DNA from 2 places in the Streptomyces panacea genome. Region 2 is predicted to be linked to the other one. Evidence: predicted binding sites of a transcription regulator. Region 2 holds the regulator's gene; the other holds the start of a gene.
The links. The regulator HspR, encoded in region 2, represses chaperone genes until heat shock. The targets are predictions, from matches to a motif close to TTGAGNNNNNNNNNCTCAA.
Positions count from the first base shown of each region.

Region 1: the regulator HspR is predicted to act here: its motif matches at 5,702-5,720, upstream of lon (endopeptidase La).

Region 1 covers NZ_JARJHW010000070.1:10,182-24,953, reverse strand. The annotation lists gene P3L51_RS18305 (sensor histidine kinase) at 1-962, opposite strand, end outside; gene P3L51_RS18300 (protein phosphatase 2C domain-containing protein) at 1,437-2,219, shown strand; gene P3L51_RS18295 (MarR family winged helix-turn-helix transcriptional regulator) at 2,383-2,877, opposite strand; gene lon (endopeptidase La) at 3,272-5,677, opposite strand; gene P3L51_RS18285 (spermidine synthase family protein) at 6,163-6,912, shown strand; gene P3L51_RS18280 (response regulator transcription factor) at 7,023-7,760, shown strand; gene P3L51_RS18275 (HAMP domain-containing sensor histidine kinase) at 8,021-9,043, shown strand; gene P3L51_RS18270 (multifunctional oxoglutarate decarboxylase/oxoglutarate dehydrogenase thiamine pyrophosphate-binding subunit/dihydrolipoyllysine-residue succinyltransferase subunit) at 9,345-13,250, shown strand; gene fxsT (FxSxx-COOH system tetratricopeptide repeat protein) at 13,336-14,772, opposite strand, start outside.
Region 2 covers NZ_JARJHW010000002.1:118,510-133,281, forward strand. The annotation lists gene P3L51_RS01290 (Yip1 family protein) at 1-487, opposite strand, end outside; gene P3L51_RS01295 (FG-GAP repeat domain-containing protein) at 612-1,703, opposite strand; gene P3L51_RS01300 (heterodisulfide reductase-related iron-sulfur binding cluster) at 1,924-4,191, opposite strand; gene P3L51_RS01305 (sugar transferase) at 4,301-4,873, opposite strand; gene dnaK (molecular chaperone DnaK) at 5,119-6,984, shown strand; gene grpE (nucleotide exchange factor GrpE) at 6,981-7,661, shown strand; gene dnaJ (molecular chaperone DnaJ) at 7,750-8,961, shown strand; gene P3L51_RS01325 (heat shock protein transcriptional repressor HspR) at 8,967-9,443, shown strand; gene P3L51_RS01330 (hypothetical protein) at 9,853-10,107, shown strand; gene P3L51_RS01335 (GDSL-type esterase/lipase family protein) at 10,677-14,486, shown strand; gene P3L51_RS01340 (hypothetical protein) at 14,653-14,772, shown strand, end outside.

The DNA.
Region 1 (14,772 bases), on a different contig from region 2:
TTCTCCGCCGTGGTGACCTCGGGCCCGGTGACGGTCGTGGCGAGGGAGTCGCGCGCCACGGTGCCCGCGGACTGGTCGAAGTCGGCGAGCGAGGCGAGTTCGTGGACGCGGGACTGCTGGGCGGCGGCGCTGAGCGCATCGCGGGTGCGGTCGTTCTCGGCGGCGTCGTCGTCCTTCGGCTGGATGGGCAGGCCGGTGACGGGGTCGAACTGCGGTGCGGTGCTCTTGGGCTCGGGAACGGCGAGCGCGGCCAGCAGCAGGCCGCGGGTGGCCGACGCCTGCTCGACGGCGCGGCCGAGCGCGGCGGGGGCGCGGGTGCCGTCGGCGGCCTCGGCGGGCGTCTTCTCGGCGACCTCGTCCGCGACGGCGTGCAGTTTGGCGATGACGTCCGTGTACGCCTGGTACGCCTCAAGTGCGGTGCCTTTGCCGGTGAGGGCGGTGCGGCGGATGGACGGGACGGTGGAGAGATCCCTGCGCAGCCCGGGGGACGCGGCCGCGTCGATCTCGTCGATCTGCCGGTCGACGCGGGTGGCGGGCGCCCCGCCCGGCGCGCCGTCGGCCTTCTCGTCGGCGCCCGCCTTGTCATCGCCGTCGGCCTCGTCGCCACCGTCGCCCTCCGGCTCCTCACGGCCCCCGGCGATATGAACGACGACTTCGTCCCGCTCGTCGGCGAGGGAGTGGGCGAGGACGGCCGTCTGCCGGTTCAGCTCGGCGAGGGTGACCAGGCGCTGGGCGTCGGTCAGTTCGGACGAGGCGCCCAGGACCGCGGGCATGCCCGCCGCCACGACGGTGACACCGACGACGGCGACCGCGACGACCAGCCGGCTGCGTACACGTACGGGCTTCCCGGCGGGAGCCGCGGTCATGTCGGCCGCCCCGGCCGACACCGACTTACGGGGCTCTGCCGAGCCCTGGGACCCGCCGCGCGTGCCGCTCTTGCCCCGAGGCCGCTTCTTCTGCACCGGTGCTCGCATTCTCGACTCGTCCGCCCACGAGGCGGAGATGACGTCCGGTCAGACCCGGATGACCCTCCACCCCTGGCACGGCTTCCGACCATTCCAGCGTTTCTCGGAGGGGGCGCGTATCGGCCGCTCCGCCACCTGAACGAGTGAACATCAAGGAGGAGTTGGCGAACAACTCGCGCGGGCGCGCGGCACGGACGCGCTCGGTGGGGCGGTTGGAACTTACGCGTGAGCTTTGGCAGGATGCCGGGCCGCATCGTCGCGGAGCGGGTCATTCCGGCCATCCGGTGGCGCGGTGCCGCGCCCGGCGGAGAAGAAAGCGCGCCGGGTACGTCGCGGTACGGAGAGGAGACCCGGCGTACGCGGAGGGGCACCGAGGAGCGCCCGAGGTGTGTCCGGGCCGTGGCCGAGGTGCGTGGGCGCGGTGAAGGCGCCGGACCGGATCGGGCGGGGCTCTCGGGCAGACTGGGGTCCATGCGCATCGATATCGCCACCGCCCCCGGCAGCCACCCCCGCCCGAACGAGGACTGGACCGCCGTGGCCGCGCCCTCCGCGGGCAGCGGCGGCACGCTCATCGTGCTGGACGGTGTGACACCTCCGCCGGACGGCGACGGTTGTGTACACGGCGTCCCGTGGTTCGCCGCGCGACTCGGCGGGGCACTGACCGAACTGTCCGCTTCACGCCGGGAAATGGCCCTGGCCGACGCCCTCGCGGAGTCGATCCGGCGTACGGCCGACGCCCACCGCTCCACGTGTGACCTTTCTCACCCCCGTACGCCGCAGGCAACCGTCGTCATGGTGCGCTGGGACGCGGACACGGTCGAGCACCTCGTCCTCTCGGACTCGACCCTCCTCCTGGAGTCGCCGGACGGCGAGGTGCGGGCCGTCGTGGACGACCGGCTGGACCGGATTCCGCGCGCGGTGCGCCGCCAGGCCGCCGCGACGGACGCGCTGCGCAACGCGGAGGGCGGCTTCTTCACCGCGGCCGTCGACCCGGACGTGGCGGCGAAGGCCGTGACGGGGCGGACGCCGGCGTCCGAGGTACACGCCTTGGTGGGCCTCACCGACGGCGCGGCGCGGTGGGTGGAGGTGTTCCGGGAGGGTGACTGGGCGGACTGTCTGGCGCTCGTCAGGAAGAGCGGACCGCAGGAGCTGATCGACCGGGTACGGGCGGCGGAGTCTGCGGACCCGGACGGGGTGGCCTTCCGGCGGGGCAAGCCGTACGACGACGCGACGGTCGTGTACGTGGAGCCGTAGACCGTGGAGCGCGCCTTTGGGGTCCGGGCGCGGGACAGGCACCGGTCTCGGCTCGTGGGCGGCGGTTGTACGTGCGGAGCAGCTCCCGCCCGCCGCCCCGTACGCACTGCCGCGCGCCGCTCCTGGCCCGACCGCCCCGCCCCGCCCCGGCGGGCAGGCGCGCTCAGCTCTCCGCGCGCGCGTTCAAGTGGTGCAGCAGCCGCGCCAGTTCGGCGACCTCCGCCCGGTCCCAGTCCGCCAGCTTGCGCACGTACCGCTCGCGCCGCGCGTCCCGAACCCGGCGGAAGCGCGCGACCCCCTCGCCGGTGAGCCGCACCAGCGAGGCGCGCCCGTCCGCCGGATCGGGCTCGCGCGTGACCAGCCCGAGCGCTTCCAGCGCGTGCAGTTGACGGCTCATCGTCGCCTTGCCGACCCCGAAGTAGACGGCGAGATCGGTGGCACGCTGATGACCGGTCTCCTCCAGCCGTACGAGAAGTCCGTAGGCGGCCGGCTCCAGGTCGGGATGGACCTCGCGGGCCATTTCGCCGGAATTGGCTCTGGCGCGCCGCAGAAAGACGGCCAACTCACGCTCCAGCGCCAGGAATTCGTGGTCCACCTCACTTTTCCCGACCGGTTCGGGTTCATTCGCCGTACCGTCTCCGTGCACGTCAGCACCCATCACACCCATCGCGCGCTTTCCCGCTCCTGAAAGTTCTCCGTCGCCGGGGCCCATTGCCGCAGCTCTGTCAGTATTTCGCAGGTTTATACCAACGGCAGCGGCCTGAGGCCGTTCCGCCGCTCCGTTCCGCCCCCGAAGCGTCCTTCACGGCGCGAGTGTTGGCATGTCCACACCGCGACACGTCGATACGTCATGAGCTCCCCCCTACGTCGGACACCCCCAACGGGCTGCCCATGTCTCCGGCCCGGCCCGAAACGGAGGGACGGCCGGGACGGCCGGCCGGCACCTAACTGAACGGGGTGGGCCCCCGGCAACCGAGTGCCGGGGGCCCACCCCTCGCGTTCCCGACTCCGCCGTCACGCGGGTGACGGCGGGTGACGCGGGTGCCACCGCCTTACGCGGCGACCGGGATCTCCGCCGTCGCCGACGAGAGCGCGATCTCCAGGACCTGGCGTACATCCGTCACCGGGTGGACCTCCAGCTTCTCCAAGATCTCGGCGGGGACGTCGTCAAGGTCCGCCTCGTTCCGCTTCGGGATCACGACCGTCGTGATGCCCGCCCGGTGCGCGGCCAGCAGCTTCTGCTTCAGGCCGCCGATGGGCAGGACGCGCCCGGTCAGCGAGACCTCGCCGGTCATGGCGACATCCGTACGGACCTGGCGTCCGCTCAGCAGCGAGGCGAGCGCCGTCGTCATCGTGATGCCCGCGCTCGGGCCGTCCTTGGGCACCGCGCCCGCCGGGAAGTGGATGTGCACGCCCCGGTCCTTCAGGTCGGCGACCGGCAGTTCCAGTTCGGCGCCGTGCGAGCGCAGGAAGGAGAGCGCGATCTGCGCGGACTCCTTCATGACGTCGCCGAGCTGTCCGGTCAGGGTCAGACCCGAACCGCCCGTCTCCGGGTCGGCCAGCGACGCCTCCACGAAGAGGACGTCTCCGCCCGCGCCGGTCACGGCCAGGCCGGTGGCCACGCCGGGCACCGCCGTGCGTCGCTCGGCCGGGTCCTGGGCGGACTCGGGCACGTGGTGCGGCCGGCCGATCAGCCCGCGCAATTCGCCGTCTCCTACGGAGAAGGGCAGTTCGCGCTCGCCCAGCTCGTGCTGTGCGGCGACCTTGCGGAGCAGTCTGGCGATGGAGCGCTCCAGGTTGCGTACGCCCGCTTCGCGGGTGTACTCGCCCGCCAGCTTGCGCAGCGCCTCGTCCTCCAGCGTGACCTCGCCGGTCTCCAGACCGGCCCGCTCCAGCTGCCGGGGCAGCAGGTGATCGCGTGCGATGACGACCTTCTCGTCCTCGGTGTAGCCGTCGAGCCGGACCAGCTCCATACGGTCGAGCAGGGCCTCCGGGATGGCCTCCAGGACGTTCGCGGTGGCGAGGAAGACCACGTCGGAGAGGTCGAGTTCGACCTCCAGGTAGTGATCGCGGAAGGTGTGGTTCTGCGCCGGGTCGAGGACTTCGAGGAGGGCGGCTGCCGGGTCGCCCCGGTAGTCGGAGCCGACCTTGTCGATCTCGTCGAGCAGGACGACCGGATTCATCGAACCGGCCTCCTTGATCGCCCGGACGATACGGCCCGGAAGCGCGCCCACGTACGTACGCCGGTGGCCACGGATCTCCGCCTCGTCCCGGACACCGCCGAGCGCGACGCGGACGAAGGAGCGTCCCATGGCGTGCGCGACGGACTCTCCCAAGGAGGTCTTTCCGACGCCGGGCGGACCGACGAGGGCGAGGACGGCGCCGCCGCGGCGGCCTCCGACCACACCCAGACCGCGGTCGTCACGGCGCTTGCGGACCGCCAGGTACTCCGTGATCCGTTCCTTCACGTCGTCCAGGCCGGCGTGCTCGGCGTCCAGGACGCGCTGGGCGCCCCGGATGTCGTACGCGTCCTCCGACCGCTCGTTCCACGGCAGTTCGAGGACGGTGTCCAGCCAGGTGCGGATCCACGAGCCCTCGGGGCTCTGGTCGGACGACCGCTCCAGCTTGTCGACCTCCTTGAGCGCCGCCTCCCGGACGTGCTCGGGCAGATCGGCGGCCTCCACGCGGGACCGGTAGTCGTCGGACTCGTCCCCGGGGTCGCCGTTGAGCTCGGACAGCTCCTTGCGTACGGCGTCGAGCTGGCGCCGCAGCAGGAACTCCCGCTGCTGCTTGTCGACGCCCTCCTGGACGTCCTTCGCGATGGACTCGGCGACGTCCTGCTCGGCGAAGTGCTCGCGGAGCTGGTCGGTCGCCAGCTTCAGCCGGGTCACCGGATCGGCGGTCTCCAGCAGCTCGACCTTCTGGGCCGTGCTGAGGAACGGCGAGTAGCCGGCGTTGTCGGCGAGCTGCGAGACGTCGTCGATCTGCTGGACACGGTCCACGACCTGCCAGGCGCCGCGCTTCTTCAGCCAGTCGGTGGCGAGAGCCTTGTATTCCTTGATCAGTTCGGTGACGGAGCCGGGCAGCGGGTCGGGCACGGTCTCCTCGACGTGCAGCCCCTCCACCCACAGGGCCCGTCCGGGCCCGGTCGTACCGGCGCCGATCCTGACGCGGCCCCGGCCGCGGATCAGGGCGCCGGGGTCGCCGTCGGAGAGCCTGCCGACCTGCTCGACGGTGCCGAGGACGCCGGTCCCCGCGTATGCCCCGTCGAGGCGCGGCACGAGCAGCACCTTCGGCTTTCCCCCGTCGGAGTCGTCGCCGGCAGCCGCCTGGGCGGCCTCGACGGCGGCACGCACTTCGGTGTCGGACAGGTCCAGCGGCACCACCATCCCGGGCAGCACGACCTCGTCGTCGAGCGGCAGCACGGGCAGGGTGAGCGGTGTGGACGTGGCAGCCATGGTCTCCCCTTCGGCAGTCAAAAGTTGAGCTATGTGGGCTCAATGCTTGTGAGCCTGCCGTTGTTCCCCGGATACCTGGGGAGGGTGTTCGCTCTGAGCGATCGGGGCGCCGGCACCGGGCTCGACGCTGCCGGACGGCCCGGCCGACAACCACCGCGGGCGCGGCCTCGGCCGGCTCGTGCTGCGTACGCTCGAAACGTCCGCCGGCGACGCGGGCGCCACCACCGGCGTCCTCTCCGCCACCAGGTACGGCCTGCACCTCTGTACACATCGCCGCCCGGCGGCTCCCGGGCCCGCTCACGGGCGTCGCAGGGGGAACGGACAGCGGCGGCCACCTGGGCCCGGTGGGGACAGCAGTCGACTCCCCGCACGACTGTCCGCCCGTCCCCCGGGCACACGCCCCATGAACCGGTTTGTCGCCACCCCGCGCACCCCGCGAGGATGGCATCGCACCCGGTCAGCCGCAGAACCGAGGAGACGCCCCCGTGCCCGACCCCACGTCCGAAGCGACCGACGACCGACCCGTGACCCTCGACCGGCGGGACGGCCCGTACGGCGAGGTCGTCCTACGGAGGCGGCCGGGCGCCCACGGCGGTGGCGACATCCACGAGATCATCGCCAACGGCACGTTCCTGATGGACACCTCCGACGGCCGCTCCGAGCGGCTGCTGGTCGACGCCGCGCAGGCCGCCCTCTCCCCCGACCGCCGTGACGGTCTGCCGTCGGTCCTCATCGGCGGGCTCGGTGTGGGTTTCTCGCTCGCGCACGCCGCCGCCGACGCCCGCTGGGGCCGGATCGTGGTGGTCGAGCGCGAGCAGGCCGTCATCGAGTGGCATCACGCGGGACCGCTCGCCCGGATCTCCGGCGCCGCGCTCGGTGACCCGCGCACTGTGATCCTCCACACCGATCTTGTCGAATACATGCGTACGGCGACCGAGGCCGCGGAGGGCACCGACGAGCCCTTCGACCGCTACGACGCCCTCTGCCTCGACATCGACAACGGGCCCGGCTGGACCGTCACCGACGAGAACGCGAGCCTGTACACGCCCGGCGGACTGGCCGCCTGCCTGGCGCGGCTCAACCCCGGCGGAGTCCTCGCCGTCTGGTCCGCGCAGCCCTCCTCCTCTTTCGAGGAGGCGCTGCGGAATGCCGGTTTCACCGGGGTTAGGACCGAAGAGATCCAAGTTGCCCGAGGAGTGCCTGACGTGGTCCATCTCGCCGTTCGCCCTGCGTAGCCGGGAGACCTCCGGTGCCTCTACGCTGCTCCCCACACACGGGATCCGCCATCCGCACGCAGACGGCGGATCGAGGAACACGGATCGCGGAACGTAGCAGGGGCGGGGCGATGGAGCAGACACACACCAGCCAGAACGGGGTCGCGGCCACTCCCGGCGCGCAGCGCCGGGTGCTCGTGGTCGAGGACGACGCGACGATCGTGGACGCCATCGCGGCCCGGCTGCGTGCCGAGGGCTTCGTCGTCCAGACGGCGGTCGACGGCCCGGCCGCCGTGGACGCCGCCGAGGCGTGGCAGCCGGATCTGATGGTCCTCGACGTGATGCTGCCCGGCTTCGACGGTCTGGAGGTCTGCCGCCGCGTCCAGGCGCAGCGTCCGGTGCCGGTGCTGATGCTGACGGCGCGCGACGACGAGACCGACATGCTCGTGGGGCTCGGTGTCGGGGCCGACGACTACATGACCAAGCCGTTCTCGATGCGGGAGCTGGCGGCGCGCGTGCATGTACTGCTGCGCCGCGTGGAGCGCGCGGCGCTGGCCGCCGTGACGCCGCGCAGCGGGATCCTGCGCCTCGGCGAGCTGGAGATCGACCACGCGCAGCGCCGGGTGCGCGTGCGCGGCGAGGACGTCCATCTGACACCCACCGAGTTCGACCTGCTGGTCTGCCTGGCGAACACACCGCGCGCCGTGCTCTCGCGGGAGCAGCTGCTGGCCGAGGTGTGGGACTGGGCGGACGCCTCGGGCACCCGTACGGTCGACAGCCACATCAAGGCGCTGCGCCGGAAGATCGGCGCCGAGCGGATCCGTACGGTGCACGGTGTGGGATACGCCCTGGAGACACCGGCGCCATGAGCCGGTCGCCGGGCGGCAGGGGCGAGCGGGACGAGGTCCCGGAACGTACGGACCGCGGCGGCCGTACGCCGCGCCCGGCGCGCGCTGCCCGCCCGTCCCGTACGGGCGCGCCCCGGCCGGCCGGGGGCGGCACCGGCGGCGGGCACGGTCCCGCGCGGAAGGGCCCGGCCAGGATCAGGGCGGGACACGGGTCTCTCGGCGGGCACGGTGGGGTGGACGGCGGCGGTCTGCGGCCGTTCTCCATCAAGACGAAGCTCGGCATGCTCGTCGTGGTCTCCGTGCTCATCACCACGGGCCTGCTGATGGTGGCGCTGCGCACCGAGACCGAGCTGCGCTTCATCACGGTCTTCTCCATGATCGCGACGCTGTTGATAACGCAGTTCGTGGCGCACGGTCTGACGGCCCCGCTGGACGAGATGAACACCGTCGCGAAGGGCATCTCGCACGGTGACTACACACGGCGCGTGAGCGGCGCCGACCGCCGTGACGAGCTGGGCGACCTGGCCTCGACCATCAACCGCATGGCGGACGACCTGGAGGCCGTGGACCGGCACCGCAAGGAGCTGGTCGCCAACGTCTCGCACGAGCTGCGCACGCCGATCGCCGCGCTGCGCGCCGTACTGGAGAACGTGGTGGACGGTGTGTCCGCCGCCGACCCGGAGACGATGCGTACGGCGCTGAAGCAGACCGAGCGCCTGGGCAGGCTCGTCGAGACGCTGCTGGACCTCTCCCGGCTCGACAACGGCGTACTGCCGCTCAAGGCGCGGCGCTTCGAGGTGTGGCCGTATCTGTCCGGGGTGCTGAAGGAGGCCAATCTCGCGGCCTCGCAGCGCGCTCTCAGTTCCGGTTCGGGCAATCACACCCGTACGGACGTCCATCTGCATCTGGACGTGTCGCCGCCGGAGCTGACGGCGCACGCGGACGCGGAGCGGCTGCACCAGGTGGTGGCGAATCTCATCGACAACGCGGTCAAGCACAGCCCGCCGCACGGCCGGGTGACGGTGCGGGCGCGGCGCGGGCGCGGTCCCGAGTCGCTGGATCTGGAGATCCAGGACGAGGGGCCCGGTATCCCGGAGCCGGAGCGGCACCGGGTCTTCGAGCGCTTCAACCGGGGCAGCTCCCCGTCGCCGCACGGGCCGGGCAGTGACGGCGGTACGGGACTGGGGCTCGCGATCGCGAGTTGGGCGGTGGATCTGCACGGCGGACGCATCGGCGTGGCCGAATCCGTACGCGGGTGCCTCATCCAGGTGACACTTCCGGGAATCCCCCGGGCGCGGGGTTGACGTAGGGTTCGAACCGGAGGCACCGGAAGAGTCCGTTCCACGGGCATTCGGTCGGGTGCTGCCGACGCGGACCCCGTTCGGGGGCCGAAAAGGCGGCGTCAGCGACATGGTGCGTCCGCAGTTCCGAGGACAGCTCCAAGGAAACCTGGCTTGTTTCCCGCCAATTCCTGCGCCGAAACCCGCCTTCCGGTGTGACTTGCATGACGTTGCCCCCGCCCGGTCTGCTCCTCTCGGTCCGGTAGGCGTAGCCTTGATTCCCGCTGTCCATCACCTTGTGAAGCGGAAGAGGGCGGTTGCCGCCGTGTCGTCTCAGTCCCCCAGTAACTCAAGCGTCTCGACCGACCGAACGGGGCAGGAAAAGAATCCTGCCGCCGCCTTCGGGCCGAATGAATGGCTCGTCGACGAGATCTACCAGCAGTACCTCCAGGACCCGAATTCGGTCGACCGTGCCTGGTGGGACTTCTTCGCCGACTACAAGCCGGGCAATACCGGTGCGGCGGACAAAACCCCGGAGCCCGCGGCGACATCCACCGCCGCGACATCCACCGCAGCCGCGGGGGCTGCGGTGAGCCCGGCACCGACCGCGCCGGCGGCCACGACCGCCACCGCCGCACCGGCTCCCGCCGCACCGGCGAAGCCCGTGGCAGCCGCTCCCGCGCAGGCCCAGGCCCCCAAGGCCGAGTCCCAGGCGCCGGCCGCCGCCCCCGCCGCTCCGGCACGGCCCGCCGCCGCGGCCCCCGCGCCGGCCAAGGCCGCGCCCGCCGCCAAGCCGGCCGCCGCCAGGCCCGCCGCCGAGCCGAAGCAGGAGCCGGCCGAGGAGCCCACGGGCCCCGAGTACGTGACGCTGCGCGGCCCGTCGGCCGCTGTCGCGAAGAACATGAACATGTCGCTGGAGGTGCCCACGGCCACGTCCGTGCGCGCCGTCCCGGTGAAGCTGCTCTTCGACAACCGCATCGTCATCAACAACCACCTGAAGCGGGCGCGCGGCGGCAAGATCTCCTTCACGCACCTCATCGGGTACGCGATGGTGCAGGCCATCAAGGCCATGCCGTCGATGAACTACTCCTTCACGGAGAAGGACGGCAAGCCCACCCTGGTCAAGCCGGAGCACATCAACTTCGGTCTCGCCATCGACCTGGTGAAGCCGAACGGCGACCGCCAGCTCGTCGTCGCCGGCATCAAGCAGGCCGAGACGCTCAACTTCTTCGAGTTCTGGCAGGCGTACGAGGACATCGTCCGCCGCGCCCGCACCAACAAGCTGACGATGGACGACTTCACCGGCGTCACCGTCTCGCTGACCAACCCGGGCGGCCTCGGCACGGTGCACTCCGTGCCGCGTCTGATGCCCGGTCAGTCGGTCATCATGGGCGTCGGCTCGATGGACTACCCGGCGGAGTTCCAGGGCACCTCGCAGGACACCCTGAACAAGCTGGGCATCTCCAAGGTCATGACGCTGACCTCCACGTACGACCACCGCGTCATCCAGGGCGCCGCCTCCGGCGAGTTCCTGCGGGTCGTCAGTCAACTGCTGCTCGGCGAGAACGAGTTCTACGACGAGATCTTCCAGTCGCTGCGGATCCCGTACGAGCCGGTCCGCTGGCTCAAGGACATCGACGCGTCGCACGACGAGGACGTCACGAAGCCCGCGCGGGTCTTCGAGCTGATCCACTCCTACCGGGTGCGCGGCCATGTCATGGCCGACACCGACCCGTTGGAGTACCGCCAGCGCAAGCACCCCGACCTGGACATCACCGAGCACGGCCTCACACTGTGGGACCTGGAGCGGGAGTTCGCGGTCGGCGGCTTCGCCGGCCAGTCGATGATGAAGCTGCGCGACATCCTGGGCGTGCTGCGCAACTCGTACTGCCGCACCACCGGCGTCGAGTTCATGCACATCCAGGACCCGAAGCAGCGCAAGTGGCTCCAGGACCGCATCGAGCGCTCCAACTCCAAGCCGGAGCGCGAGGAGCAGCTGCGGATCCTGCGCAGGCTCAACGCCGCCGAGGCGTTCGAGACGTTCCTCCAGACCAAGTACGTCGGCCAGAAGCGGTTCTCGCTGGAGGGCGGCGAGTCCGTCATCCCGCTGCTCGACGCGGTCATCGACTCGGCGGCCGAGTCGCGGCTCGACGAGGTCGTCATCGGCATGGCCCACCGCGGCCGGCTGAACGTCCTGGCGAACATCGTCGGCAAGTCGTACGCGCAGATCTTCCGCGAGTTCGAGGGCAACCTCGACCCGAAGTCGATGCACGGCTCCGGCGACGTGAAGTACCACCTGGGCGCCGAGGGCACCTTCACCGGTCTCGACGGCGAGCAGATCAAGGTGTCGCTGGCCGCGAACCCCTCGCACCTGGAGGCGGTCGACCCGGTCCTCGAAGGCATCGCGCGCGCCAAGCAGGACATCATCAACAAGGCGGGCACGGACTTCACCGTGCTGCCCGTCGCACTGCACGGCGACGCGGCCTTCGCGGGCCAGGGTGTGGTCGCCGAGACGCTCAACATGTCGCAGCTGCGCGGCTACCGCACCGGCGGCACGGTGCACGTGGTGATCAATAACCAGGTCGGCTTCACCGCCGCCCCGGAGGCGTCGCGCTCCTCGATGTACGCGACCGACGTCGCGCGCATGATCGAGGCGCCGATCATCCATGTCAACGGTGACGACCCGGAGGCGTGTGTCCGGGTGGCGCGGCTCGCGTTCGAGTTCCGCCAGACGTTCAACAAGGACGTCGTGATCGACCTCATCTGCTACCGCCGCCGCGGTCACAACGAGGGCGACAACCCGCAGTTCACCAACCCGCAGATGGTCACCCTGATCGACAAGAAGCGCTCGGTGCGCAAGCTCTACACCGAGTCGCTGATCGGTCGCGGCGACATCACGCTGGAAGAGGCCGAGCAGGCGCTCCAGGACTTCCAGGGCCAGTTGGAGAAGGTGTTCGCCGAGGTCCGCGAGGCCACGTCGCACCCGGCTCCGACCCATGTCCCGGACGCCCAGGCGGAGTTCCCGGTCGCGGTCACGACGGCCATCTCGCAGGAGGTCGTCAAGCGGATCGCCGAGTCCCAGGTCAACATCCCCGACCACATCACGGTGCACCCGCGGCTGATGCCGCAGATGCAGCGCCGTGCGGCGTCGGTGGAGGACGGCACGATCGACTGGGGCACCGGCGAGACGCTCGCCATCGGCTCGCTGCTGATGGAGGGCACCCCGGTCCGGCTGTCGGGCCAGGACACCCGCCGCGGCACGTTCGGCCAGCGCCACGCGGTGCTGGTGGACCAGGAGACCGGCGAGGACTACACCCCGCTGCTCTACCTGGGCGAGGACCAGGCCCGTTACAACGTCTACGACTCGCTGCTGAGCGAGTACGCGGCGATGGGCTTCGAGTACGGCTACTCGCTGGCCCGCCCGGAGTCGCTGGTCATGTGGGAGGCCCAGTTCGGCGACTTCGTCAACGGGGCGCAGACCGTCGTCGACGAGTTCATCTCCTCGGCGGAGCAGAAGTGGGGCCAGACCTCGGGCGTCACGCTGCTGCTGCCGCACGGCTACGAGGGCCAGGGCCCGGACCACTCGTCCGCGCGCCCCGAGCGCTTCCTCCAGATGTGCGCGCAGAACAACATGACGGTCGCGATGCCGACCCTGCCGTCGAACTACTTCCACCTGCTGCGCTGGCAGGTCCACAACCCGCACCACAAGCCGCTCGTCGTCTTCACCCCGAAGCTGCTGCTGCGGCTGAAGGCGGCGACGTCGAAGATCGAGGAGTTCACCACCGGCGGTTTCCGCCCGGTGATCGGCGACTCGATGGCCGAGGCGGGCACGATCAATCCGACGGACGTCCGCAAGGTCGTCTTCTGCGCGGGCAAGGTCTACTACGACCTGGACGCCGAGCGGCAGAAGCGCGGGCTGACGGACACGGTGGTCATCCGGCTGGAGCGGCTGTACCCGCTGCCGGGCGCGGAGCTCCAGGCGGAGATCGCGAAGTACCCGAACGCCGAGAAGTACCTGTGGGCGCAGGAGGAGCCGGCGAACCAGGGTGCGTGGCCGTTCATCGCGCTCAACCTGATCGACCACCTGGACCTGGCGGTCGGGGCCGACGTCCCGCACGAGGAGCGGCTGCGCCGTATCTCGCGGACCGCGTCCTCCTCGCCCGCTGTCGGTTCCGCGAAGCGGCACCAGGCGGAGCAGGCGCAGCTGTGCGCCGAGGTGTTCGACGCCTGACCCGAGGCAGTGACGTAGTACGTACGAGGGCCCGGCACCGCGCGGAAGCGGTGCCGGGCCCTCGTACGTGCGCGACGCGGTGTGCTCAGCCCAGATACGGCTCGAAGTCCCAGTAGGGCCGCACCCGTTGGCGTGCCGACAGCGTGTGCTGGTGCTGCGCGCCCATCGTGCGCGTCAACTTCTGGAGCGCGTCCTCCTCGACCTTGTCGGCCTCCTCGCGCTGCTGGAGCGCCCGCAGATCGGCCGCGAGCGCCGTCTGGCTGGAGAGGGTCAGCGGATGGTCGTCGCCGAGCGCGGCACGCGAGCGCCGCAGCGTCTCCCTGCTCAGCTCGGCGGCCTCCTCCAGACGGCCGGTGAGATTCCGCCCGCCCGCCGCGTTCAGCGCGCAGCCCAGCGTCCACGGGTGGTCGTCGCCGAGCAGGGTGCGCAGACCGGTCAGCGCCTGCTCGAAGAGGACGAGCGCGCCGTCCCTGTTCCCCTCGGCCTGCATGAGGAGGCCCACGTTGGACTGCATGCCGGTCGGTACGGGGTGGGCCTGGCCGACCAGGGTGCGGTAGGCGTCGTCCGCCTCGACGAGGAGGGCCTTGGCCCTGCCCAGATCGCCGTACACCCGCAGGTAGTTGGCGTAGTCGGTGACGAGCATCAGGTTGTTGTGGTGGCCCTTGCCGTTCACACGCTCGTGGCGGGCGAGCAGGTCGGCCATCATCGGACCGATGTCCTCGCCCTGGGACCCCGCCCTGCGCTTGCACAGGATGAGGTTGTGCTGCGCCCACAGCGTCTGCGGGTGCCGCTCGCCGAGGACCTGGATCTGGGTCCGCACGATCAACTCCTGGCGAGCCAGGGCGTCGTGGTAGCGGCCGAGGAGCCGCAGGTCGCGGGCGCAGGCATTGCCCGAGTGCAGTGTGTCGGAGTGCCGGGCGCGCAGGACCGCCTCGCGTTTGCGGAGCGTGTCGAGGTCGGTCTCGTATGCCTTCTCGTACTGGCCGAGGAGCCGCAGGACCACGCCCAGGTTGTGCTGGGCGTGAAGAGTGGTCCACTCGTCGGCGCCGCGAAGCTCCCGGCCGACGTCGACGACGTCCCGCTGGAGCCGGAACGACTCCGGATAGCGGCCCAGGAACCGCAGGTCGGAGCTGAGTCCGCTGTTGGCCGTCATCAGCCTGACCGGGTCGGGCTCCGACTGAGCCAGCAGCAGGTCGAGGACCGCGCTGTCCCGGTCGTACGCCTCGTGGAACCGGCCGCTCGCCCGCAGCATCACCGTGGTCTGGGCGGTCAGCTCCAGCATGTACTCGGAGTCGGGCGCGAACAGGCCGGCCCACTTCTCCCTGACCCGCCTGGCCAGGTCCATGCCCACCGTGTACTCGCCGCTGTTGTAGCAGTACTCCAGGCAGTTGAGGACGAGCTGGATCGTGCGCGGGTGGGTGCTCTCCAGCGAGCCCGAGGTTTCGAGCTGCGGCAGGATCTCGGCGTACCGGGGCCACTGCCTGCTGTCGGAGGGCTCACCGGGGTCGCTGCCGACGAGGAC
Region 2 (14,772 bases):
TCTGCCAGAACGTCGCGTTCGGGCGCAGCACGATGCCGCTCAGCAGCTGCTTCCAGTGCAGGCGGGGGCCGGACGGGGCGGGCGCCGCGCCCGCGTGGTACGTCGCGCCGTTGCCGTAGTCGCTCTCGTCCACGCTGAACTGCTGCGTGTGACCTGGGTTGTTGGCGTACGGGTCGTGGGCGCCGCCACCGCCGTGCTGTTGGTTGTGCGGGTCGCCGAAGTACTCGGGCTCGCCCTGGCCGCCCTGCCCGCCGCCCTGCCCGCCGGGTCCGGGGTAGCCGTAACCGCCCTGCTGGGGGCCGGGGTGTCCGGCGCCCGCCGGGGGCCACTGCTGTTGCGGAGGGCGCGGCTGTCTGCCGTACGGGGGTGCCGGCTGCCCGCCTCCGTACTGCGGAGGGGGCGCCGCCTGCCGTCCGTACGGCTGCTGCTGCGGTTCCTGCTGACGTGTGCGGTTGTCCCGGCCGCGTCCGATCCTGAATCCAGCCACGTCACCGAACGTACCCGCTCCGGGCGGGCCCGGGGCCGGAGGAGCTGGAACAGGCCGGCCTTTGCGGCCGAGCTGTGACATCCCCTAAGGGGACCCTGGGGGGCCCGCCGCAGGGTCTGTCCGCCTACGTGAGGAAGATCGACGTGCTGAAGGTGATCACCGGGCGCTCCGCCGTCTTCCCGCCCTTCCCCGACGGGTACAGCGCGATCAGATCCTTCTCCTCACCCTGGTGCGTGCGCGTCACGGTGAAGTCCGCCGACTCCAGGAGGTCGGTCGTGGGCTCGCCGTCCGTGCCCGGCAGCTTCGGCGCGGGCGGGAGTGCGACGGCCTTGAAGGTGTACGTGCGGCCCGCCTCGCCCGGTCCCCGGGGGCCGCCCAGCAGCAGCTTGCCCTTCGCGGCCTTGCCGGGCTCGTGGGTGCGGGTGGCGTGCACGAGGTCGTCGTAGCCGTCGCCGTCCGTGTCCGCCTTGCCCGTGGGGGCGTACAGGACCGGGCCGCCGCCGGGGATCGGGGCCGTCGCGGCCTTCGGGGCGCCCGCGCGGCTGAACGGGCCGCGCAGATAGCTGACCTGGCCCGCGCTGGCGGAGACGGCGAGGTCCGGTTTTCCGTCGCCGTCGAAGTCGCCGCACACCGGGTGGTCGGGCCAGTCGTCGCCGTAACGCGCCTTGGCGGGGATCTTCAGGACGACCGCCTTGCCCGTGATGCCGTCCGGGCCGCCGAAGAGGAGCTGGAGGGGCACGGGCGGGCGGCCGAGGCCGTCGTACGGAGGGTCCGTGCTCACGATCAGGTCGGCGAAGCCGTCCCCGTCCAGGTCGCAGGCCGCCGCCGCGTCGAAGGCGGCCGGCAGGACGCCGTCGGTGGCCGCGCCGTTGGCGGTGGGGCTCAGCGTCTGGCGTACGGCGGGGTCGACGCCGCGCGGTGAGCCGGAGCCGTACACGATGCCGATGCCCGCGTCGTCGCCCTGGATCGCGTCGGGGGCCTTGACCAGGTCGTTCAGGACGAGGTCGCGGTGGCCGTCGCCGTTGAAGTCGGCCGGGACCTCGCTGCCGTCGCCGCGCGGGACGGGGCGCTTCGGTACGGAGGCGCGGCCGGCGAGGGGCGCGGTGTCGCCGTTCTTGACCTCGCTGCCGCTGCCCGCCTTTCCGTCGGTGTCGGCCGAGCCGCCGCAACCGGTCAGCAGCAGGGCCAGCGCCGTACAGAGGCCGGCGCCGGTCATCACCGCCGTCGTCGCGCCGGTGCCACCGGTACGTATCCGCACGACCCCGTCCACCTCTCCAGTCCGGTCACAGTGACATTCGCTGCCACATGATGCTCCAGTTCGCGCGTCGCGGTAAGGAAACGGACCGATCGCGATCACGGGCCGATCGTCCCAAGAAAGGAAAAAGGCCGGACCCGCCCCCGAGGCAGGTCCGGCCGTGATCTTCCCAAGGAGGGCGTTACGTCGCCGGCTCCGGCTCCGGTTCGGCCGCGGGCTCCGGGGAGTCCTCCGGGTCCGCCGGCGTCCGTACCGAGTCGAGCAGCAACTGCGCCACGTCCACGACCTGGAGCGATTCCTTCGCCGAGCCGTCGTTCTTCTTGCCGTTGATCGAGTCGGTGAGCATCACGAGGCAGAACGGGCACGCCGTCGACACGATGTCCGGATTCAGCGAAAGCGCCTCGTCCACCCGCTCGTTGTTGATGCGCTTGCCGATCCGCTCCTCCATCCACATCCGCGCGCCGCCCGCGCCACAGCAGAAGCCGCGCTCCTTGTGGCGGTGCATCTCCTCGTTACGGAGGCCGGGAACCTTCGCGATGATCTCGCGGGGCGGTGTGTAGACCTTGTTGTGCCGGCCCAGGTAGCAGGGGTCGTGGTAGGTGATCAGACCCTCGACCGGGGTCACCGGGACCAGCTTCTCCTCGTCGACGAGGTGCTGGAGCAGCTGGGTGTGGTGGATGACCTCGTACTCGCCGCCGAGCTGCGGGTACTCGTTGGCGATCGTGTTGAAGCAGTGCGGGCAGGTCGCGACGATCTTCTTCGAGGACTTCGGCCGACGTGTCGACTCGTCCTCGTCGTCCTCGCCGTAGGCCATGTTCAGCATCGCCACGTTCTCCTGGCCGAGCTGCTGGAACAGCGGCTCGTTCCCGAGGCGGCGGGCCGAGTCGCCCGTGCACTTCTCGTCGCCGCCCATGATCGCGAACTTCACACCCGCGATGTGCAGCAGTTCGGCGAAGGCTTTCGTGGTCTTCTTGGCGCGGTCTTCGAGCGCGCCCGCGCAGCCGACCCAGTACAGGTAGTCGACCTCGGAGAGGTCCTCGACGTCCCGGCCGACGACCGGCACCTCGAAGTCGACCTCCTTCGTCCACTCCAGGCGCTGCTTCTTCTGCAGCCCCCAGGGGTTGCCCTTCTTCTCCAGGTTCTTGAGCATCGTCCCGGCCTCGGAGGGGAACGAACTCTCGATCATCACCTGGTAGCGGCGCATGTCGACGATGTGGTCGATGTGCTCGATGTCGACCGGGCACTGCTCGACGCACGCGCCGCACGTGGTGCAGGACCACAGCACGTCGGGGTCGATGACGCCGTTCTCCTCCAGCGTCCCGATCAGCGGGCGCTCGGCCTCCGCGAGGGCGGCGGCGGGCACGTCCTTCAGCGCCTCCTCGGACGCCTTCTCCTCGCCCTCCGCGGTCTTGCCGCCGCCGGCCAGCAGATACGGCGCCTTGGCGTGCGCGTGGTCGCGCAGCGACATGATCAGGAGCTTCGGCGAGAGCGGCTTGCCGGTGTTCCAGGCGGGGCACTGCGACTGGCAGCGACCGCACTCCGTGCACGTGGAGAAGTCGAGGATGCCCTTCCAGGAGAACTGCTCGACCTGCGAGACGCCGAAGACGTCGTCGTCTCCCGGGTCCTCGAAGTCGATCTCCTTGCCGCCCGACACCATCGGCCGGAGCGCGCCCAGCGCCGTACCGCCGTCGGACTCGCGCTTGAACCAGATGTTCGGGAAGGCGAGGAAGCGGTGCCAGGCGACGCCCATGGTGGTGTTGAGGCCCAGGGTGATCGCCCAGATCATCGTCACACCGAGCTTGATCATGGCGGTCAGGTAGACCAGGTTCTGCAGGGTGCCGAGGCTGAGTCCCTTGAAGGCCAGGACCAGCGGATACGAGACCCAGTACGCCGGGTCGTAGCTGTCGACGTGGTGCAGGGCGCCTTCGAGGCCACGCAGGATCAGGATCGCGAGGCCGATGGTGAGGATCACGTACTCGACGAAGTACGCCTGCCAGGCCGTGGAGCCGGCGAAGCGCGACTTGCGGCCGGCCCGCGAGGGCAGGTTCAGCAGCCGGATCGCCATCAGTACGAGGATGCCGAGGGTCGTGGCGAGCGCGATGAACTCGATGTAGATCTCGTACGGCAGGAAGGTGCCGATCCCCGGGATGATCCAGTCGGCCTGGAACAGCTGGCCGTACGCGTTGACGATCGTCAGCCCGAGCGTCAGGAAGCCGATGGCGACGAACCAGTGCGCGAAGCCGACGACGCCCCAGCGGTTCATCCGCGTGTGGCCGAGGAACTCCTTGGCCAGGGTGATCGTGCGCGCTCTGGGGTCGTCGGTGCGACTGCCGGCCGGGACGGGCGAGCCGAGCTTCACGAACCGGTAGATCTCGGCGCCGGCTCGGGCGATGAGCGCGACGCCGACCACGGTCAGCACCAGCGACACGATGATCGCGGCGAGTTGCATTGGGGGCTCCTCGGGCCTGCGAGGGTGGGAAGAACAGCACCACGGCGGTGGCTACTGCCAAGGGTGTTACTAAGCGGTAACTTAATCGGTTTGTGCTGAGGATACCCAGTTATCCCGCCGCACTGTAGCCGCGTGGCCGGTGATCTGTGTCGCTGAGGTGACCCTGAGCGGGGATCCGTGGTGCCGGGGCGTCCGTGCCGTACGGGGCTGCCGCGACGGCCGGGGTGCGGACGAGGATCGCCAGGTCGAGGCCGATCCAGTGGTGCTCCACGTAGTGCTGATCGAGCAGCGCGGGCTCGTCCCACGGCCACGGGGACCGGCGGCGCACCTGGGCGAGGCCGGTGAGGCCCGGCCGTACGAACTGCCGCCAGGGCGCGGCCGTCCTGGGGTCGCCGGGCGCCAGTGGCGCGGGGCCGACGAGGGACATCTCGCCCCGTACGACATGGGGCAGGCGCGACAGCAGGTCGAGCCGGTGGCGGCGGGTGGCCAGCGAGTGGACGGTGAAGACGCGGCCGTCCAGACCGACGCGGCGCTCGTGGGTGAAGGCGCCGCCGGGGTGCCGCGCGGAGAGCGTGAGGGTGACGGCGACGGCGGCCAGCAGGGGCGCCGTCAGCATCAGTAGGAGAGCGCCGAGCGTCAGGTCCAGCAGGCGCTTGGGGTCCAGATCCAGGTCCGGAACCATGGGGCCTCCCTGACCGTTGTAGGCGACATCGGGGCTTTTGCGTAACACTTGCCGACCGATGGTGTCGTAGGAGTGAAGAGAAGTTCCGAAGGCGCGCGGACCTGCGGGAACCGCGCCGTTTCCCGGTCGTTCCCGGAAATCGGGCCGCACGATAGTTGAGTCTGCTCGACTCAGCTCTGTTGACGGGTGAGGATCAGTCGTGCATCCTTGAGCCTGTTCCACTCAAGTCAGCTGGAGGAATCGAAATGGCACGTGCGGTCGGCATCGACCTGGGCACGACTAACTCCGTCGTCAGCGTTCTCGAAGGCGGCGAGCCCACCGTCATCACCAACGCCGAAGGCGCCAGGACCACGCCGTCCGTCGTCGCCTTCGCCAAGAACGGCGAGGTGCTCGTCGGAGAGGTCGCCAAGCGCCAGGCAGTCACGAACGTCGACAGGACCATCCGGTCGGTCAAGCGCCACATGGGCACCGACTGGAAGATCAATCTCGACGGCAAGGACTTCAACCCGCAGCAGATGTCCGCGTTCGTCCTTCAGAAGCTGAAGCGCGACGCGGAGTCCTACCTCGGTGAGAAGGTCGTGGACGCGGTCATCACCGTCCCGGCGTACTTCAACGACTCCGAGCGTCAGGCCACGAAGGAGGCCGGCGAGATCGCGGGCCTCAACGTCCTGCGTATCGTCAACGAGCCGACGGCCGCCGCGCTGGCGTACGGGCTCGACAAGGACGACCAGACAATCCTCGTCTTCGACCTCGGCGGCGGCACCTTCGACGTGTCGCTCCTGGAGATCGGTGACGGCGTCGTCGAGGTGAAGGCCACCAACGGTGACAACCACCTCGGTGGTGACGACTGGGACCAGCGTGTCGTCGACTACCTGGTGAAGCAGTTCGCCAACGGTCACGGCGTGGACCTGGCCAAGGACAAGATGGCTCTCCAGCGTCTCCGCGAGGCCGCGGAGAAGGCGAAGATCGAGCTGTCGTCCTCCACCGAGACCACGATCAACCTGCCGTACATCACGGCGTCCGCCGAAGGCCCGCTGCACCTGGACGAGAAGCTCACGCGCTCCCAGTTCCAGCAGCTGACGGCCGACCTGCTGGAGCGCTGCAAGACCCCGTTCCACAACGTCATCAAGGACGCCGGTATCGCGCTGTCCGAGATCGACCACGTGGTCCTGGTCGGCGGCTCGACGCGTATGCCCGCCGTCGCGGAGATCGTCAAGGAGCTCACCGGCGGCCGTGACGCCAACAAGGGCGTCAACCCGGACGAGGTCGTGGCCATCGGCGCCGCGCTCCAGGCCGGTGTCCTCAAGGGCGAGGTCAAGGACGTCCTGCTGCTCGACGTCACCCCGCTGTCTCTTGGTATCGAGACCAAGGGCGGCATCATGACCAAGCTCATCGAGCGCAACACGACGATCCCGACGAAGCGCTCCGAGATCTTCACGACGGCCGAGGACAACCAGCCGTCGGTGCAGATCCAGGTCTACCAGGGCGAGCGCGAGATCGCGGCGTACAACAAGAAGCTCGGAATGTTCGAGCTGACCGGTCTGCCGCCCGCCCCGCGCGGTGTGCCGCAGATCGAGGTCGCCTTCGACATCGACGCCAACGGCATCATGCACGTCGGCGCGAAGGACCTCGGCACCGGCAAGGAGCAGAAGATGACCGTCACCGGTGGCTCCTCGCTGCCGAAGGACGAGGTCAACCGGATGCGCGAAGAGGCCGAGCAGTACGCGGACGAGGACCACCGCCGTCGCGAGGCCGCCGAGACCCGCAACCAGGCCGAACAGCTCGTCTACCAGACGGAGAAGTTCCTCAAGGACAACGAGGACAAGGTCCCCGGTGACGTGAAGGAAGAGGTCGAGACCTCCATCGGCGAGCTGAAGGAGAAGCTCAAGGGTGAGGACACGGCCGAGATCCGCACGGCGACGGAGAAGGTCGCGGCCGTCTCGCAGAAGCTCGGCCAGGCCATGTACGCCAACGCGCAGGCCGACGGCGCCGGTAACGACGCCCCGGGCACGGAGCAGGCCGGTCCCGCCGGCGGCACCGACGGCGCGGACGACGTCGTGGACGCCGAGATCGTCGACGACGAGAAGCCCAAGAAGGACGGTGCCGCGTGACGGAGGAGACTCCGGGCTTCGAAGAGGAGCCCGACGTCCCTTCAGGCGCCACCCCCGAAGACGCCGCGCCGAAGGCCGCCGAGCCGGACTCCGCCAAGGAGCCGGGCCCGGCGGCCCCCCCGGCAGGGGACGTACAGCAGAACGCAACACAGACCGCACTGATCGCACAGCTGGACCAGGTCCGTACGGCGCTCGGTGAGCGCACGGCAGACCTCCAGCGGCTTCAGGCCGAGTATCAGAACTACCGCCGCCGGGTCGAGCGGGACCGGGTCACGGTCAAGGAGATCGCCATCGCGAGCCTCCTGACCGAGCTGCTGCCCGTGCTCGACGACATCGGGCGCGCCCGCGAACACGACGAGCTGGTCGGCGGGTTCAAGTCGGTGGCGGAATCGCTGGAGACGGTGGCCGCGAAGATGGGCCTCCAGCAGTTCGGCAAGGAGGGCGAGCCCTTCGACCCGACGATCCACGAGGCTCTGATGCACAGCTACGCGCCGGATGTCACCGAGGACACGTGCGTCGCGATCCTGCAGCCTGGGTACCGGTTCGGCGAGCGGACCATCAGGCCCGCGCGCGTCGCCGTGGCGGAGCCCCAGCCGGGGGCCCAGCCCGGGGAGAAGGCATCGAGCGCCGACGAGCCGGACACGGACGAGGAGAGCGGTGGCCCGGACGAGGGCTGACGTGGACTCGGCGGTACGGACAGGCAGTACGCATGGCAGGCAGTACGCATGCGGTACGCATGACGGGCAGTGAGGAGGGACGTCGGGAATGAGTACCAAGGACTTCGTGGAGAAGGACTACTACAAGGTTCTCGGCGTCCCCAAGGACGCCACCGAGGCCGAGATCAAGAAGGCGTACCGGAAGCTCGCCCGCGAGTTCCACCCGGACGCCAACAAGGGTGACGCCAAGGCCGAGGAGCGCTTCAAGGAGATCTCCGAGGCCAACGACGTGCTCGGCGACCCCAAGCGGCGCAAGGAGTACGACGAGGCGCGCTCGCTCTTCGGCAACGGGGGCGGCTTCCGGGCCGGCCCCGGCGCCGGCGGCGGCGGGTCCTTCAACTTCGACCTGGGCGACCTCTTCGGAGGCGGGCCCCAGGGCGGCGGCGGAGGGACGCAGGGCGGCCAGGGCGGCGCCGGCGGCTTCGGCGGCGGACTCGGGGACGTGTTCGGCGGCCTCTTCAACAGAGGCGGTCCCGGCACCGGTACACGCACACAGCCGCGCCGCGGCCAGGACATCGAGTCCGAGGTGACGCTCAGCTTCACCGAGGCGGTCGACGGGGCCACGGTCCCGCTGCGGATGTCCAGCCAGGCGCCCTGCAAGGCGTGTTCGGGCACCGGCGACAAGAACGGCTCGCCGCGGGTCTGCCCGACCTGCGTCGGCACCGGACAGGTGTCGCGCGGCACGGGCGGCGGCTTCTCGCTGACCGACCCGTGCGTGGACTGCAAGGGCCGTGGGCTGATCGCCCAGGACCCCTGCGACGTCTGCAAGGGCAGCGGTCGTGCCAGGTCCTCGCGGACCATGCAGGTCCGCATCCCGGCGGGCGTCAGCGACGGCCAGCGGATCCGGCTGCGCGGCAAGGGCGCTCCCGGCGAGCGCGGCGGTCCGGCCGGCGATCTGTACGTGGTCGTCCACGTCGGCGCGCACCCGGTCTTCGGCCGCAAGGACGACAACCTCACCGTCACGGTGCCGGTCACCTTCGTGGAGGCGGCGCTCGGCGGCGAGGTCAAGGTCCCGACGCTGGGCGGTCCCGCCGTCACCCTGAAACTGCCCGCGGGCACGCCCAACGGCCGTACGATGCGCGCCCGGGGGAAGGGTGCCGTACGCAAGGACGGCACCCGTGGCGACCTCCTGGTCACCGTCGAGGTGGTCGTCCCCCAGGATCTCGGCGCCGAGGCTCGTGACGCGCTGGAGTCCTACCGGAAGGCGACCGTGGGGGAGAACCCGCGGGACGAGCTGTTCCAGGCAGCGAAGGGAGCGTGACTCCAATGGACGGGGTCGGGCGGCGTCGACCGCACTCATCGTTCAACCGGGCCTACGAACTGACCGAAGAGTCGCCGGTGTACGTCATCTCGGTGGCGGCCCAGCTGTCCGGGCTGCACCCGCAGACGCTGCGCCAGTACGACCGGCTGGGCCTGGTCTCGCCGGACCGTACGGCGGGCCGCGGCAGGCGTTACTCGGCGCGCGACATCGAACTGCTCCGCCAGGTGCAGCAGTTGTCGCAGGACGAGGGCATCAACCTGGCCGGTATCAAGCGCATCATCGAGCTGGAGAACCAAGTCGCGGCGCTCCAGGCGCGCGTCGCCGAACTCGGCGCGGCGGTGGACGGCGCGGCGGCGGCGCTGCGCCAGCGCGAGGCCCAGGTCCACGCGTCGTACCGGCGGGACCTGGTGCCGTATCAGGACGTCCAGCAGACGAGCGCGCTGGTGGTGTGGCGGCCGAAGCCGAAGCTGTCGTCGGACTAGTCGGACCAGTCGGACGAGGGCGCGTCCGACGGTAGGACCTGACACAGGAGGGCCCGTTGCCTCCCGGAGAGATCCGGGAGGCAACGGGCCCTCCTCTGCTTGTCTCCCTTGTTGATCTGTTTGCCCCGTTCTGCACCCACCGCTTTGTGCAATGCAGCAAGATGACGGTGTTGAAGCAACAGTTACTGAGCGATCGTTTGCCATGGCTGCGCGTCACGAACTGCCAGTCGTGGCCACCGTCTTCGCAGAGCGAAAGGGCATCCGTCTTGAGGAAGAGATCCATCGGCCGAATCTCACTGATCCTCTCAACGGCGTGTGCCGCGCTGTTGCTTCCCATCAGCCCGGCCAACGCCTACGTCACCTCGTCGTGGAGCGGTGGGCGTCCTGCATGAAGGACCGCGGATGTCAGGTGAACACGGTCTGGGACACGGCCGACGTGGCCGGTGCGGAGGGGGAGACGGCCGACCAGGCCGAGATCGAGGTGGCGACGGCCGAGGTCGACTGCGAGCAGGAGACCGGGCTCGTCAAGGTCTGGTTCGCCGAGGAGACGACCATTCAGAAGCGACTCGTCGAGGAGAATCAAGAAGCCCTCAAGGGCGCCGAGTCACAGTTGGACAAGACCCTGGAGAAGGCCGCTGAGGTCAGCAGAAGCGCCCTTCGGTGACTTCTCCAGCAACGGACCTGCCATGGGAGGGCTGGGCTCCTCGGCCGTAGGAACGCGCCGACGCGGCAGCTTGAACCGCCTTTGAACGTGCGCGGTCGATCGCAGGTGGGAGAGATCCGGCCGCGAGCCGTCTTCAGCACGCCGGTCACGACTGCCGATGACGGCTCCCCCGGTATGCGCCCGCCCGTTCCGAGCGATCGGCGAATGGAACCACGGACGAACCGCTGCGAGTACGCGGTACCCCGGCGCTGCGGCCTGCCCGCAGACCGGGGCACAGTCGGTGCCGCACGCGGGCCACGGGCCGTCGCCCGCTGCGTCGAACAGTCGCCGACTCCTCATCCCACATGCCAGGAGGCACTTCCTTGAGACGGGTCAACAGACTCAGATCTGCCCGTATCGCGCTCAGTTGCGCGATCGCAACCGCCCTGTCCATAGGGGCGGCAACACAGTCGCATTCCGTCCCGCAGCAACCGACGCCTCCACCTGGCGCGGCCCAAGGCTGGTCCGATCCCCCCGCCTCCCCGACGGGGGCGGACAAGGACCGTGTTCCGGTCGAGCAGCGCGGCAAGGTGCTCGGCGCCGGCTACGCCAAGTCGTCCGATACCGCGTGGACCACTATCGGAGACGCCACCGGCTTCCACCTGCTTATCGCCGACGAGGCGGACGGCTACCGCTGGAAGACCGCCGCCTCCCTTGCCGAACCAGCGTTCTCCGACACCGACACCTGGATCGGCAACGCGTGCGTCACCGCCTCCGGTGATCGCGCACTCGTCGCCTACGCGCCGCGCACGTTCACCAACAAGCCCGACTTGATGGCCCGAGGCGCGTTCACGGCCACCGTCGATCTGACCACGGGCTCCGTGACGAAGCTGCCGTACCAGGCGAGCCTCGCCTACTTCTCACCGGGCTGTGGCGACGGCGAGCAGGCTGTTCTGTCGCAGTTCACCGACGAAGAGGCGTCGGACAGGAACGAGACGCGCCTGATCAGCATCGATACCCGTACCGGCGACACATCCATGTCGGTCACGATGAAGGGGCAGATCACCTCCGCGGTTCCGACCCGCGACGGTATCGTCGCGGCACAGAGCAACGCGATCGTCAGGATCGGTGAAAGCGGAACGTCCAGCCTGATCACGCGTACGGAGAACACCCCCTTCAACCTGTCCGTCACGAAGGACGGCGGACTCGCCTTCCTGGACCGCCGGAACGGCGGCAAGGCCGCCAAGGGCGGGAACTCCTCCGCCTCCGAGGCCGCATCCGCCGGCCAGATGTCCACGGTCAAGTACCTGAGTGGCGCTCAGGTCAAGAGAGAAGAGACAAAGGCCCGCACGGTCGCCGAGGGCAAGTTGACCGGCATGGACCTGGCCCGCGCCGCCGACGGAAGCGCGATCATCACCGGCGGAGCGAAAAGCCTCGGAGACCTGCCTGAGTACGTACGGAACCCGGGTGGCATCGACAAGGACGCCATCGCGTCCACCAAGGGCCGGGCCCTTGTGAGTGCCGCGTGGGCCGACGGCAAGGACACCCGGGTCCGCGAGTCCGAGTACGACACGGCGCGCACGGCCCGTATCGAGCTGCACCATCTACCCACCGGCAGCGACCCGGTGTTCGAGGCAAATCCGGCGGCGTCCCCCGTCAGCCCCGAACCGGCCGATGGGTCGGACAGTTCCCCAGCTCTCGGCGCCTCCCCCGCCGGGGGTGGTGGCAGCACGGGCACCGGCAAGGCGACGCGGCTGGACATTTCCGAGCCGGAGTCGGAGCGCACCTGCGCCGTGGAACGGGGCAACCCGCAGAAGCAGGCGTTCCAGCCGAAGCCGCGGCAGATCGAGTGGGCCGTGAACCGGGCCATCGAAGGCACCATGGACGGCCATGTCTCCCGGCCGGCCAACTGGAAAAACATGGGCATGGGCGCCTACCGACCCCAGTCCCTGATCGGCGGCCTCACCCCCCTCGCCGGAGGCGGGCGTATCCCGGCACAGATATTCCTCGGCATCACCGCCCAGGAGTCCAACATGTGGCAGGCCACCCGCTTCGCCGCACCAGGCACCACCGCCAACAGCCTCATTGGCAACTACTACGGGCTCAAGCACGACGAGCACGGCCAGGTCGATGATCCCTGGGCCATCAACTGGAGGGCTGCGGACTGCGGTTACGGCATCACGCAGGTCACCGACGGCATGCGCCTGCCCGGCAAACCGTACGAAGAAGGGGACGTTCGGCCGTCCAAGCCGCGCGCGTACCAGGACGCCGTCGCATTGGACTACACCGCAAACGTTGCCGCAGGCGTGAACATTCTCGCCGAGAAGTGGAACACGACTCGCGACGAGGGCCTCACCGTCAACAACGGTGATCCGAAGGGCCTTGAGAACTGGTTCTTCGCTCTGTGGGCCTACAACTCCGGCTACTATTCCAAGGCCGACGTCGGGAAGAACGATGGCAAATGGGGCGTTGGCTGGGCCAACAACCCCGCCAACCCGACGTACAAGCCCAACCGCACTCCGTTCCTGGAGAGCGCCCAGGGCAGTGACGACTACTCCCATGCCGCGAAGCCGCAGTACTGGCCGTACCCGGAGAAGGTCATCGGCTGGGCCGCACGCCCGCTGGAGGCCCTTGAGGCACCGGGCACGCTCGTCCACGGTTACCGGCCCGCGTGGTGGACCGAACCCCGCCACCGCACCACAGCCAAGCCGCCAATCGATCTTTTCTGCGGCAGCTCCAACGAGTGCGATCCTTCGAAGATCAAGGAAGGCGCATCGAACGATTCCCCCCAGCAGGGGCCGTGTCAGAATTCGGACTGGATGTGCTGGTGGAACGGCAAGGTCGAGTGGAAGAAGTGCGAGAGCGATCAGTGCGGATTCGAGCTGTTCCGCTTCAACAACACCTATCCGGAAGAGGCGGACGGCAATTCCCACCCGCCGCGATGCAACTCAGGACTCCCGATCGGTACGGCGATCGTTGACAACGTGAACACCGGTCAGCGGCTCGCGGGCGCCGACTTCCGGCGATGCTCGGACACCGCGCAGTCCTCCGGATCGTTCAAGTTCGACTTCGCTTCGGCCTCGGCGAAAATGGATACCCATCAACTCGGCGTGGGGTACGGCAACCACGTCTGGTTCTCCACCACGCGCAAGGCGGCCTCAGCGGAAGCGGCCAGACTGAAAGCCACCGGTACATGGACCGGCCCCAGTTCTGTCCAGGGCTGGACTCGAGTCCTGGTCCACATGCCGAACGTCGCCGCAAGGTCCCAGCAAGCGAAGTACACGGTCTCGGGCACCAACGCCTCCTCTCCTCCGCACCGTGTCGCCCCACAGCGCATCCGCAGCAACGAGTGGCGGTCGCTCGGCGTCTTCAACTTCACGGGAACCCCATCGGTGGCCCTGTCCAACATCACCGAAGAGGGAGTGGGGGTGGACATCGCCTGGGATGCCGTCGCCTTCCAGAAGCTCGCGTCCAAGCCGACTCAGGTGGTTGCCATGGGGGACTCCTTCGCCTCCGGTGAAGGAGCCGACACGGCCGACGGCAAGGACTACTTCCGCGAGACGGACTACAAGGAGGACATCGGTTCGGACGAGGTGAACAACAAGTGCCATCGTTCCAAGGAGGCGTGGATCCGGCAGGCGACCCTCCCCGGCAAGTCCAGCTCGATCGGTGAGATCTCCGACTCGTACGGGAATGTGGATCTGAGCTTCGTCGCCTGCTCGGGTGCCCGCACCTACCAGATGTGGTCAGGGGGATCGAAGCAGGGCAACTCGCTGCCGCAGATGGACCTCGGCTATCTCGACGCGAACACCGATCTCGTCACGGTCACCGTTGGCGGCAACGACTCCCTGTTCACCGACGTGTTCTCGGAATGCGTGTTCCTGGCCGGATTGAAGCTCTGTCAGGACGCCGAGATCGAGAAGTCGAACCCGGACACGGGTACCAAGACCGGCGAGATGACCGGACCGCTCAAGACCTTTCTACCGAAGTGGATCACTGAGCAGACCAAGCCCCGCATCATCAAGGTTCTCAATCAGGTCAAAGACCTTGCGCCCAATGCCAAGATTCTACTGGTCGGCTACCCCAAGCTCCTGGCAGCCAACGGCAGTTGCATACCTGGCATCGGCACCGAAGAGGCCCCATGGCTGAACGACGAGATCTCCCCCCACCTGACCAGGGAGATGGCGGCCGCAGCGGCGGCAGTCGGCGCCACGTTCGTCGACCCCGAACCGGACTTCAAGGGCAAGGCGATATGTGGTGACCCCGAGTCGATCCATGCGATCGTCACCGGGGGCAAGTCCGAGGCGGACAACTCTGGGGTGCTGCCCTCGATGAAGTCGTTCCACCCAAAGATCAGCGGAGCCAGGCTCTACGCCAATGCCCTGGAGCGCGCGCTGTAACTTCGCGCCCAGGTAAGTGACCGACCACAGGGGACCGGTGGGCCTCGACGCAAACGCGTCGGGGCCCGCCGGGCCGTACCGGGCAAGGATCCTCTTCATGAATTACTTGCGACACGTCAAAGGCGGGGTCACTGTCGCCGCCGCAACCGCCGCTTGCCATGGCCTCATGTCCGCCGGTTACACCGGTGCCCGCGGCGCCGCGGCCGACAGTGACGCCGGAGCATTCGCCGGATCCGTCGAGTTCCTGCTCACCACGGCGGCATCGTGGGCTCTCCTGCCGTTCCTG